4 regions of the Neobacillus sp. B4I6 genome follow, and region 4 is predicted to be linked to each of the others. Evidence: riboswitches for the same ligand, from Rfam matches in the RefSeq annotation. Region 4 holds a riboswitch; each other region holds the start of a gene.

Region 1 (3,191 bases), 850 kb from region 4:
TCTTTTTGTCGAGTTTTGTTTAATAATATAATACATTTACCTTATTACACTTCAAACATTTTTCATAATATTGATCGCCATCAAAATGATGATCACAATTTTGCTGAATTTCCTTTAAACGCTCCTCTAAAAAAGCAAGGCTAGTTTTCATTTGCGTAATTTCCTCGTTAATCTTTTGAACATTCATCGTATAACCTCCCAAGAAAGTTACTGATATATGCTGCCCCCAGATTGCTTAAACTCCTTAGCTTTTTCCTTCATACCTGTTTCAATAGCTTCCTTCGTATCAAGTTTGTTTTCTTTCGCATAATTACGAATATCTTGAGAGATTCTCATGCTACAAAATTTTGGTCCACACATTGAACAGAAATGTGCTGTTTTTGCACCTTCCGCAGGTAAAGTTTCATCATGATATTCTATCGCTCGTTCTGGATCTAAAGATAAATTAAACTGATCTCTCCAACGGAATTCAAAACGAGCTTTTGATAAGGCATCATCTCTTTTTTGGGCTCCTGGATGTCCTTTTGCCAAATCAGCAGCATGGGCGGCAATTTTATAAGTAATAACCCCTACACGAACATCCTCTCTATTCGGTAAACCTAAATGTTCTTTAGGCGTTACATAACAAAGCATAGCTGTGCCATACCAACCAATCATTGCAGCCCCAATAGCAGATGTAATGTGATCATAACCAGGTGCTATATCAGTCGTAAGAGGTCCAAGTGTGTAGAATGGTGCTTCCTGACACACTTCTAGTTGTTTATCCATATTTTCTTTAATTAGGTGCATAGGTACATGTCCAGGTCCTTCAACCATTACCTGTACATCATGTTCCCAAGCAATTTTTGTTAGCTCTCCAAGAGTCTCTAATTCTGCAAACTGCGCTTCATCATTCGCATCTGCAATTGACCCAGGACGTAATCCATCCCCTAAAGAGAATGCAACATCATAAGACTTCATTATTTCGCAGATTTCTTCAAAGTGAGTATATAAAAAGCTTTCTTTATGGTGGTGTAAACACCATTGTGCCATGATTGATCCACCGCGGGATACAATACCTGTTAACCGTTTTGCCGTTAATGGGACATATCGTAAAAGAACACCAGCATGAATGGTGAAGTAATCAACACCTTGCTCCGCTTGTTCGATCAAGGTATCACGGTAAACTTCCCATGTAAGATCTTCAGCAACACCATTTACTTTTTCAAGTGCTTGATAAATGGGGACCGTGCCGACAGGAACAGCTGAGTTTCGAATAATCCATTCTCGTGTTTTATGAATGTTTTTACCTGTTGATAGATCCATAATATTATCAGCACCCCAGCGAGTCGCCCATGTCATTTTTTCAACCTCTTGTTCGATGGATGATGAAACAGCAGAGTTACCGATATTCGCGTTAATTTTAACATGAAAATTACGTCCTATTATCATAGGTTCTGACTCTGGATGATTGATATTAGAAGGAATAATCGCTCGACCTTTTGCAACTTCATCACGAACAAATTCAGGTTTCATATTTTCCCTTATTGCGATAAATTCCATTTCAGGAGTAATAATTCCCTTTTTTGCATAATGAAGCTGTGTGACATTTTTCCCTTTTTTTGCACGTAATGGTTTGCGCTTTAAACCCGGAAACACGTGATGATTGGCACGAGGATCTTTTTCATCCTTATACCCATTATCTACAGGCTTAATTTCTCGACCTTCATATTCTTCAACATCTGATCGTTCATGAATCCATGTGCTTCGAATAGCAGGAAGACCTTTTGAAATGTCAACAGAATAATTTAGATCCGTATAAGGACCGCTTGTATCATACACGCGTACTGGAAGGTTTTCCTCTTCACCAAACGTACCTGTTGTCGGGCTTAACTCAATTTCACGCATTGGTACTTTAATGTCGGATCTCGAACCTGTTACATATACTTTTTTACTTCCTGGAAAACTAGACATGATGGAAATATTTTGTTCGTTTAATGAAGTCGTTGACATACTTAATCTCTCCTTTTTTTGAATATAAGGACGAGATACAGAACATAACAAGTGGAAAAGCGTATAAAAGTACATCAAAAAGCCGGGACCATAAATGGTTGGACCCGGCTAATATGTATGCAGAAGTAGAGGTGCATTGAAGATTGTCTATTCTAACTTCCCCACGCTGGTATGATCCAGATCAGGTCCCAAGAGTCAAGAAACTTCATCGTGTTTCTTTCTCAGCCCAACTTATTGGGCTCCCCTAGTTATTTATATTCAATTAAGTTACATTATATATGAGTATCGGGTAAAATGAAACACATAATATTATTTAAAGTGATATAGTCGCTTTTTTACGGCAATTCACTTCTTCCCAATAATATTGAATAGCCTCTTTCCTAACTACCTCTGGACAATCTATTTCATCATCCCAATGGTCGTAATTGTTTTCTCCATTTACATGTTGGATATCCACACTATAATATTTATCTTTGTATTTGAAAATAATTACTACCATCTCGGAATATCCAGCATCATCATTTCCAAGTTCCTGAATAAATTCTATTCCGTAACTTTCATGGTTTTTACGTTCGGCAACAGAATCTAGTATAATATTTTTAGGAAACTTCATCTTTCTCGCTCCTTCATTTTATAAGTTTACTTCATTATGAAATCACAATTATTTGGTTATTTCAAGTCTAAAAAATTGGCTCTTTTTCCATTCCACCCCGTTCGAATATAGAGTAACTATTTCTACGATCTCAGGCTGTCGAGAAACTTTCGACAGCCTCTTATTTTCTACAATAACTTTAACCATTCACCGCGTTAATTTATTATAATATTATTAATATATAGGCTTTGCAACATGTCTGTTGATTTGCGCTCCAGGCACTTCGCTTTCCGCGGGCGTGCCGGGGAGCCTCCTCGGCGCTGAAGCGCCTGCGGGGTCTCCCCTACCCCGTACTCCCGCAGGAGTCTGCGTGCCTTCCGCGCAAATCAACAGAGCTGTAAAATCAATAATACACTGCTCTTAACACAACCAAACAATAAAAAATTGAGTGGTGAAATCTATGTTTAAACCAAGAGTATCTACCCAAAGTGAATATGAATTTGTTTCTATTGATGAATTGGTTCCTGACAATCACCTTCTTCGTTTAATCGATAAATATATTGATCTTTCATTCCTTATTGAAAAGGTACGTCCTTATTATAGTGAT
Region 2 (3,191 bases), 1.0 Mb from region 4:
TCATTTGCGTAATTTCCTCGTTAATCTTTTGAACATTCATCGTATAACCTCCCAAGAAAGTTACTGATATATGCTGCCCCCAGATTGCTTAAACTCCTTAGCTTTTTCCTTCATACCTGTTTCAATAGCTTCCTTCGTATCAAGTTTGTTTTCTTTCGCATAATTACGAATATCTTGAGAGATTCTCATGCTACAAAATTTTGGTCCACACATTGAACAGAAATGTGCTGTTTTTGCACCTTCCGCAGGTAAAGTTTCATCATGATATTCTATCGCTCGTTCTGGATCTAAAGATAAATTAAACTGATCTCTCCAACGGAATTCAAAACGAGCTTTTGATAAGGCATCATCTCTTTTTTGGGCTCCTGGATGTCCTTTTGCCAAATCAGCAGCATGGGCGGCAATTTTATAAGTAATAACCCCTACACGAACATCCTCTCTATTCGGTAAACCTAAATGTTCCTTAGGCGTTACATAACAAAGCATAGCTGTGCCATACCAACCAATCATTGCAGCCCCAATAGCAGATGTAATGTGATCATAACCAGGTGCTATATCAGTCGTAAGAGGTCCAAGTGTGTAGAATGGTGCTTCCTGACACACTTCTAGTTGTTTATCCATATTTTCTTTAATTAGGTGCATAGGTACATGTCCAGGTCCTTCAACCATTACCTGTACATCATGTTCCCAAGCAATTTTTGTTAGCTCTCCAAGAGTCTCTAATTCTGCAAACTGCGCTTCATCATTGGCATCTGCAATAGACCCAGGACGTAAACCATCCCCTAAAGAGAATGCAACATCATAAGACTTCATTATTTCGCAGATTTCTTCAAAGTGAGTATATAAAAAGCTTTCTTTATGGTGGTGTAAACACCATTGTGCCATGATTGATCCACCGCGGGATACAATACCTGTTAACCGTTTTGCCGTTAATGGGACATATCGTAAAAGAACACCAGCATGAATGGTGAAGTAATCAACACCTTGCTCCGCTTGTTCAATCAAGGTATCACGGTAAACCTCCCATGTAAGATCTTCAGCAACACCATTTACTTTTTCAAGTGCTTGATAAATGGGGACGGTGCCGACAGGAACTGCTGAGTTTCGAACAATCCATTCCCTTGTTGTATGAATGTTTTTACCTGTTGATAGATCCATAATATTATCGGCACCCCAGCGCGAGGCCCATGTCATTTTTTCAACCTCTTGTTCGATGGAGGATGAAACAGCCGAGTTGCCAATATTCGCGTTAATTTTAACATGAAAATTACGTCCTATTATCATAGGTTCTGACTCTGGATGATTGATATTAGAAGGAATAATCGCTCGACCTTTTGCCACTTCATCACGCACAAATTCAGGTTTCATATTTTCCCTTATGGCGATAAATTCCATTTCAGGAGTAATAATTCCCTTTTTAGCATAATGAAGCTGTGTGACATTTTTCCCTTTTTTTGCACGTAATGGTTTGCGCTTTAAACCAGGAAACACGTTATGATTGGCACGAGGATCATTTTGATCGTTATACCCATTATCTTCAGGTTTAATTTCTCTACCTTCATATTCCTCAACATCTGCTCGTTCATGAATCCATGTGCTGCGAATAGCAGGAAGACCTTTTGTAATATCAACAGAATAATTTGGATCCGTATAAGGACCGCTTGTATCATAGACGCGTACTGGAAGGTTTTCCTCTTCACCAAACGTACCTGTTGTCGGGCTTAACTCAATTTCACGCATTGGTACTTTAATGTCGGATCTCGAACCTGTTACATATACTTTTTTACTTCCTGGAAAACTAGACATGATGGAAATATTTTGTTCGTTTAATGAAGTCGTTGACATACTTAATCTCTCCTTTTTTTGAATATAAGGACGAGATACAGAACATAACAAGTGGAAAAGCGTATAAAAGTACATCAAAAAGCCGGGACCATAAATGGTTGGACCCGGCTAATATGTATGCAGAAGTAGAGGTGCATTGAAGATTGTCTATTCTAACTTCCCCACGCTGGTATGATCCAGATCAGGTCCCAAGAGTCAAGAAACTTCATCGTGTTTCTTTCTCAGCCCAACTTATTGGGCTCCCCTAGTTATTTATATTCAATTAACAATATTATATATGAGTATCGGTTAAAATGAAATACATAATATTATTTAAAGTGAAATAGTCGTTTTAGATAGTATGTTTAGGTGGAGAGAGAAAGGTTAGATATCTTCTTGCTTGGGTTTTAAGAAGTATAATTCTTTTTTCGTACCCTAAAAAAAGAAGGCTTACTTGTGACCTGACGCTCCATAATCTTTGATTGTTATTTTTACGTTGTAGTAAATTGGAACCTCACTGAATGTTTGATCCCAATCTTTTTTGACTTTTTCCCATACTTTCGGATGCTCAATTCTTAAACGGTTCCCAAAACCAGCAACGTCTACTCGATATTCCTTTTGCGTTTTTTTAATTGTATGATCAACCAATCGTTTTACTTCTTTTTCGGTGGATTCTTCTGCCCTTTTTAGAAATGTATTATCAAAAGAGTTACCTGAAACCACCCAATTCTCAGATAATCGCCCTTCTGATTCGATGTTTACAACAAAAGAGATATTGTTTCCCTTAACATGAGAGGTGATTTTACTTTTCATAGACGCTATCTCATATACGATTAGCCCACTAGTCTGTTTATCAAAACTTTTTACCAAACCGCCTTTCCCCTTGCCTGTTATCCATGTTATCCCCTCCAATTCCTCTTCATTTAAAAAACCACGCAGTTTTTTTGTCTTTCCTTTTATCACGGCAGCTCCTGCAAATTTCACTTCTCCATTTTCCGAGATCACATTTTGCAAAAGAAAACTGGATCCTGATTTTAGCTTACCGTCTAATTTAATAATCGAGATAGGAGGCAAAATTCTTGTCGATCGATAGGCATTATCTACCATTCCAAACAGACGAAATGCTGGAACTTCTCCTGCTTTCTTTGATACTAGGGTATTTCTAGCTCTCCCTTTACTAATAAACATAAGGCAGCTTGGTCTAAAATCATTATCCCGAAGATATTGATCAAGTAATCGATCTAAACTATACGATCGTGCAAGTTTATCACCGATTACAATGACTTTCATATGACTGGCATTAAAAGGAAGATCCGTTACTAATGATAATTCACGAACCTCTTGAAGGATGGAGTCTCCCGTTTCAG
Region 3 (3,191 bases), 310 kb from region 4:
ATGGTTAGTTGGACCATGTCCCTGCCCGATCTCCAAATGGTTTTCAATTGCGGACTGAATAAAATCCTTTGCTATACAAACTGCTTCATAAAGAGTTTCCCCTTTTGCTAGTTCAGCAGTAATTACTGCGGAAAAAGTACAACCTGTTCCATGTGTGTTCTTTGTCTGAATTCTCTTGCTGGTAAAGTAGTAAAATTCCTTTCCATCAAATAATAAATCAGTGGATTCAGACACATTTTCATCATGGCCGCCCTTAATCACGACATTTTTTACGCCTAACGCAAGTAGTCTTTTAGCAGACTCCAGTTTATCTTCCACTGTCAGAATCGACATGCCCGTTAGTACTTCCGCTTCTGGAATATTCGGGGTGATTACCGTTGCTAGCGGCAATAAGTATTTTTTCATGGCAGAAATGGCTTCCATTTGCAACAAAGAAGCGCCACCCTTTGCAATCATGACAGGATCGACAACAATATTTTGCCATTGATAATTTCTAAGCTGTGCAGCGACGGCCTCGATTATTTCAGCATTAAAAAGCATTCCTGTTTTCACCGCATCCGTACCGATATCTTCGCCGATCGCTTCGATCTGTTTTACGACTGCCTCAGCCGTCATTGGATAGACAGCATGGACGCCTAATGTATTTTGGGCCGTTACTGCAGTCAAAGCCGACATCCCGAAAACATCTAATTCCTGAAATGTCTTTAAATCCGCTTGAATTCCTGCTCCACCGCCGCTATCAGAACCAGCGATTGTTAATGCTTTTTTCATTTAAATTACCCCCAGTTATCGATTGAATTGTTTAACAGAAGCATGTGAAATGATATCTTCGGAAGAAACTAAAGTTAATTGGTTTAAGAATTCGATTTGGAAACTTCCAGGTCCCATTTCAACTGTTTTTGCTGCTGCCTTCTCTGCCGCGATTCCATAATACGTTAAAGCAGCCACTGAAGCTTGAAGCAGGTCCTTTTCCACTCCTGCAAACGCTCCAATCACAGAGGTTAATAAACAGCCAGTGCCTGTCACCTTCGTTAAAATTGGATGTCCATTTGACACGACATAGGTTGTTTTCCCATCCGAAACGACATCCTCTTTTCCAGTGATGACGACAAGACCATTTAATTTTTGTGCTGAAGTAATAGCTAGTTCAATGATATTTCCTTTTGCATCCCCAGCATCGACGCCCTTAATTTCCCACTTTTCACCAACCACATTGGCAATTTCGGCTGCATTACCTCTAATCACAGAGACTTTTACCTCGTTCATAATTCTTTGCGCGGTTTCGGTTCGATAGCGGGTAGCCCCTGCACCAACCGGGTCAAAAATGACGGGAACACCGGATTCATTGGCCGCTTTTCCGGCAATGATCATCGATTCTACTGTCTGTGGGTTTAATGTTCCAATGTTCAATACTAATGAACTTGCAATCTTGGCCATATCTGCTACTTCCTCAGCTGCATATGCCATAACCGGTGAGGCACCAAGGGCAAGGAGCCCATTTGCCGTAAAATTCGTAACGACCACATTGGTAATATTATGTACCAGCGGATTATCCTTTCTAACTTCTTCCAACGTTTCATACAAACTATTTTTTTCCATCTCGATTTCCCCGTTTCTTATTTTAAAATAAAAAAACCAGATCCAATAATGGACCTGGTTAGTTAGTCAAAGAAATAATTAACATTCACTTGGCTACTTTCCTCCGCTGGTATTACCCAGATCAGGTCCGAAGGGTTGAAAATTTCTCCATTTTCTCTCAGCCTGTTTACAGGGCACCCCTAGTAGATCTAATACTTTATTTAACTAACTACATAATATTCCTATGGTACTAGAATGTAAAGGAAAAAGTATCAGTTAACATAACATTATTATTGTTTGCTTTTATATGGGAAAGTAACAATAAATGTTGTCCCTTTTCCTTTTTGGGAATGAATTTCTATCTGTCCATTTAATTTTTCCAAGCTTCTCTGCACCAATGATAAACCGATTCCGCGATTTTCACCCTTGGTAGAATACCCTTTGATAAATAAGTGATGTCTTACATCCTCATCGATTCCTTGTCCTGTATCATGGACCTCCAACGCTAGGACTTCATCGTAAAAGTCAAACCTTAAGGTAACTTTTTTATGTGGACGGTCCGCAACAGCATCCAGTGCATTATCGATTAAATTTCCGAGAATCGTTACCACTTCATGGGTTATTTCCTGCTGCTCTGGTTCAGGTAGACTTCCTTCCCCATCAATGATTAATTCACATCCATTTTCCCTGGCGAAGCTAAGTTTTCCTAAAATAAAACCTGCTAAAACAGGATCTTTAAACCGACTGACAACAAATTCTACCTCAGTTTGTTGGTGATCGACAATTTTGGTAATGTATGACGAGACCATTTGATAGTCTTTCATATGAATTAAACCTGATATTACATGCAGTTTATTCATGAATTCATGTGACTGAGTTCTCAGTGCTTCCGCGTATAGCTTTACACCGGTTAATTGTTCAGCTAATTGCTTGATTTCGGTTTTTTCTCGGAAGGTAGCAATCGCACCGACAATCTTTCCTTTGACAACAACCGGAACCCGATTGGTTAAAATGGTAATATGATTGATTTCTTGTTCTTGGTCTAATTGAGATTCCCCCGTTCCTAGAACAGAAGATAGCATTGAATTTGGCATGTAGTCATCCACTTTTCTTCCTAAAAAGGGCCCATGAATGCCAGCTTTTTGAAGAAGTCGGATCCCCTCATTATTTACGAGAGTGGTAAAAGCATCCTGGTCAACTGCCAAAATTCCTTCCTTTGTGGATTGAAGCATCGCACTACGTTCCTCAAGCAATTTTGCCATCTCACTCGGCTCAAGTCCAAAAAGAATCGCTTTGATTTTTCTAGCTAGAATAAGGGCTCCTAGAATCCCAACTAGAATTCCTACTCCCACACCGATCAAAATAATTTTCCTACTTTGTTCAATCGCCTGATTAACTTTTTCTAAAGAAATCCCAACCGCGACTGCTCCTATTTGTTTATTTTCTTGATCATACACCGGAACAAACGAGCGTAAAGACAATCCCAATGTCCCATTGGCAATGGAAATATGCTCTTTCCCTTTTAAGACAGGTCCTTCATCCCCACCGACAAAATGCAGACCTAATAGGTTGCGGTTGGGATGTGATTTTCTTGTTCCATACATGTCCATCAC
Region 4 (3,191 bases):
GCTATCATTGAGTTAGTGGCAACGGTATTGGCACTGATCGGTCTCGCGATTTATTATGTGGCCGGTTTACCTCATGTTCAATCATCCAATATATTTAATGATATGGCTTTTAGTCATGGCTGGTCCGGTGTTTTGGCAGCGATTCCATTTGCCATTTGGTTCTTCCTTGCGATTGAAGGGGGAGCGATGGCAGCAGAAGAGGTGCGCGACCCGAAGAAGGATATTCCAAAAGGCTTTATTTCCGGAATTTTAACGCTTGGTGTGGCAACGATTTTAACCTTAGTCGTAACGGCAGGACTTGGCGGCGGTAACGGTAAACCGGCGGATTATCCACTTCCACAGGCATTGGAAAGTATTTATGGAGAAGGCAGCTTTATTCCAAAATCAGTTGCCATTATCGGTTTATTTGGTTTAATTGCCAGCTTGCACGGTATTATTATTGGTTATTCCCGTCAAACGTTTGCCCTGGCTCGTGCAGGATACCTGCCTAAGTTTTTGTCTAATCTTTCGAAACGCGGGGTGCCGCATTGGGGCTTGATTGTTCCTGGAGCGATTGGAGTGATCGCAGCAGGCTCAGCAAACTTTGCTAATGCGTTGATTATCCTATCCGTTTTTGGTGCGATTACGATGTACTGCTTAAGTATGGTTTCGTTGTTTGTGCTGCGGAAAAAGGAGCCGAATTTGGAAAGACCATTTAAGGTGAGCTATCCTGTGGTACCGGCGATTGCATTAGTATTGGGTGTTTTCTCTTTCTTCTGCGTGGTAAAATACAGCGTGTTAACGACAACTCTTCCTTTGTTTGGAGTGGAGCTGCCTTTGGCGGGTGTGATTCTGACGATTTTTGGTGTGGCGATTGTCTACTATTTCTTAGTAGGATCCAAGAATCTTCGTCCAATGTCGGAGGAGTTTGTTTTAATTGAGGATGTGACTTCTGGAGAAACAGGGACAGATGAGAAAATAGGATAACGTTCAATAGAAAAAGATGTTCCATTGGGGTGGGGCATCTTTTTTGTATTCGTTGAATGGATTGGATACAGACGGTCCTCAAATAATGCCCCTGTTCGTATAAGTTATCATGAACGAAACTAGCTCCTTACTCGTAACACCGTAGGTTAACTAGCAAAGTTATTTCGTGCAGGTGAATTAACCTCTGTTTACGTGCCAACAGAAGATGAGAACTGGATGTTTCATGATAGGAAGTATTTGTTAACAAGCATTAATAGATAAAAGCAGTTGGCTTTGTCTGCCTTGACTGATATAATAGTAGGATATGAAGTGGAATACGATGTAATGTGGGGGAACCGGTGATGCCGGTTGAGATTTAGTCCGTGAGACGATGACCCTTGGAACCTGATCTGGTTGATACCGGCGGAGGGAACATATTCTTAAACAATTAATTGTTTGCTGATATGCACTCAGGTTTCTTTGCCTGGGTGCTTTATTTTGTTTAAGCAAGTTTTTGCCTTCTAACCAACACTGAGGTTTCAGCCAATTTATTTTGTTTCACTTTAGATATTATTTTTACATATGGGGGATTCTACATGAAGAAATGGCTAGTACTAGTCCTTTCAGTCCTTTTAGTGACTGGATGCAGCAGCAAAAAAGAAACAGAAAACGCAAAAGAAAAAAAACAGCCGCTTAAAAAGGTCTCGATTGTACTGGATTGGACGCCAAATACCAATCATACTGGATTATATGTAGCAAAAGAAAAAGGATTCTTTAAAAAAGAAGGCTTGGATGTGGATATTATCATGCCGGGTGAGACCGGTGCTGACCAACTTGTAGCTTCTGGCAAGGCGCAGTTTGGTGTTGGCTACCAAGAAGCGATTACCCAGGCACGTATTCAAGGGGTACCGCTCGTATCGATCGCTGCAGTGATTCAACACAATACATCAGGATTCGCTTCACCAGCTGGCAAACAGATTCAATCTCCGAAAGATTTTCAAGGAAAAACATATGGTGGATGGGGCTCGCCAGTCGAAAAATCTGTCATCACTTCTCTCATGAAAAAGGAAAACGCCGATGCCAATAAGGTGAAAATCGTGAACATGGGGGATACGGACTTTTTTACGGCTGTGAAACGAGACATCGATTTCGCTTGGATTTACTATGGGTGGACTGGTGTAGAAGCAGAGCTTCGTAATGAAAAAATTAATATGGTTTACTTAACAGATTACTCTGACAAACTGGACTACTATACACCTGTTTTAGAAACAAACGAGAAAATGATCAAAGAGGACCCTGAAACGGTTAAGGCGTTCGTAAATGCCGCTGCCAAGGGGTATGAATTTGCCATTAAAAACCCTGATCAAGCTGCAGATATCCTGATTAAAGCAGCACCGGATTTAGATCCAAAGCTTGTAAAGAAGAGTCAAGAATGGTTGTCTCCAAAATATCAGGATGATGCAAAGGAATGGGGAATTCAAAAGCAAGAGGTTTGGGAAAATTATGCCCAATGGATGTATGATAATAAGCTTCTTGACAAGAAATTAGATGCGAAAAAAGCATTTACAAATGAATTTTTACCAAAACACTAGGGGGTAGAAAAACATGGCGAATTCATTAATCAGCATTCAAATCATACCGAAAACAAAGGATGGAGAAGACGTCATTCCATACGTTGATTCAGCCATTAAAGTCATTGCTGAATCTGGTGTGAAATATGAGGTACACCCGTTAGAAACAACCATGGAAGGCGAACTGCACGAATTATTTACTGTGATTTCAAAAATGAATGAACGAATGATTGAAATGGGAAGCAAAAATGTCATTTCTCAAGTGAAAATCCTTTATCAGCCAACAGGCATTTCCATGGATGACTTAACGGAGAAATATCGATCATGAGGAAGAATCTTGTAAAAGGGTGGAGACCGATTTTGGTTCTCCTCCTTTTGTTTGTCATTTGGGAGATTGTCGTTAAAATATCAGAAGTGCCGGAATGGCTTCTTCCGCCGCCATCAAAGATTTTCACAGAGGCCATTGCCGGTTGGCGTGATTTTTATCCAGATGTGTTTTCAACGGTTAAAATTTCATTATTTGGATTTGTAGTTGGAGCATTCATTGGACTGGCAGTCGCCGTTTTATTCCATCTTGTACCTGTTTTAAGGGATTCCTTCTATCCATTGTTGATTTTATCACAAAATGTTCCCATTATCGTTCTGGCTCCACTGTTGGTGATTTGGTTTGGGTTT

Evidence for each region. A riboswitch is a leader RNA that binds a small molecule or an ion and turns the genes downstream of it on or off. The one in region 4 is predicted to bind thiamine pyrophosphate.
Region 1: another riboswitch for thiamine pyrophosphate. It lies ahead of thiC (phosphomethylpyrimidine synthase ThiC); the one in region 4 lies ahead of QF028_RS13610 (ABC transporter substrate-binding protein).
Region 2: another riboswitch for thiamine pyrophosphate. It lies ahead of thiC (phosphomethylpyrimidine synthase ThiC); the one in region 4 lies ahead of QF028_RS13610 (ABC transporter substrate-binding protein).
Region 3: another riboswitch for thiamine pyrophosphate. It lies ahead of thiM (hydroxyethylthiazole kinase); the one in region 4 lies ahead of QF028_RS13610 (ABC transporter substrate-binding protein).

The regions. Positions count from the first base shown of each region.
Region 1 covers NZ_JBNPWB010000002.1:1,500,991-1,504,181, reverse strand. The annotation lists gene QF028_RS09520 (serine protease) at 20-187, opposite strand; gene thiC (phosphomethylpyrimidine synthase ThiC) at 208-1,992, opposite strand; TPP riboswitch at 2,134-2,248, opposite strand; gene QF028_RS09510 (hypothetical protein) at 2,306-2,605, opposite strand; partial or broken gene QF028_RS09505 (IS1182 family transposase) at 3,045-3,191, shown strand, end outside.
Region 2 covers NZ_JBNPWB010000002.1:1,319,091-1,322,281, reverse strand. The annotation lists gene QF028_RS08645 (serine protease) at 1-40, opposite strand, end outside; gene thiC (phosphomethylpyrimidine synthase ThiC) at 61-1,845, opposite strand; TPP riboswitch at 1,987-2,101, opposite strand; gene QF028_RS08635 (Ger(x)C family spore germination protein) at 2,275-3,191, opposite strand, start outside.
Region 3 covers NZ_JBNPWB010000002.1:2,660,081-2,663,271, forward strand. The annotation lists gene thiD (bifunctional hydroxymethylpyrimidine kinase/phosphomethylpyrimidine kinase) at 1-771, opposite strand, end outside; gene thiM (hydroxyethylthiazole kinase) at 787-1,599, opposite strand; TPP riboswitch at 1,681-1,790, opposite strand; gene dcuS (DcuS/MalK family sensor histidine kinase) at 1,869-3,191, opposite strand, start outside.
Region 4 covers NZ_JBNPWB010000002.1:2,352,913-2,356,103, reverse strand. The annotation lists gene eat (ethanolamine permease) at 1-966, shown strand, start outside; TPP riboswitch at 1,285-1,394, shown strand; gene QF028_RS13610 (ABC transporter substrate-binding protein) at 1,542-2,537, shown strand; gene QF028_RS13605 (thiamine-binding protein) at 2,551-2,844, shown strand; gene QF028_RS13600 (ABC transporter permease) at 2,841-3,191, shown strand, end outside.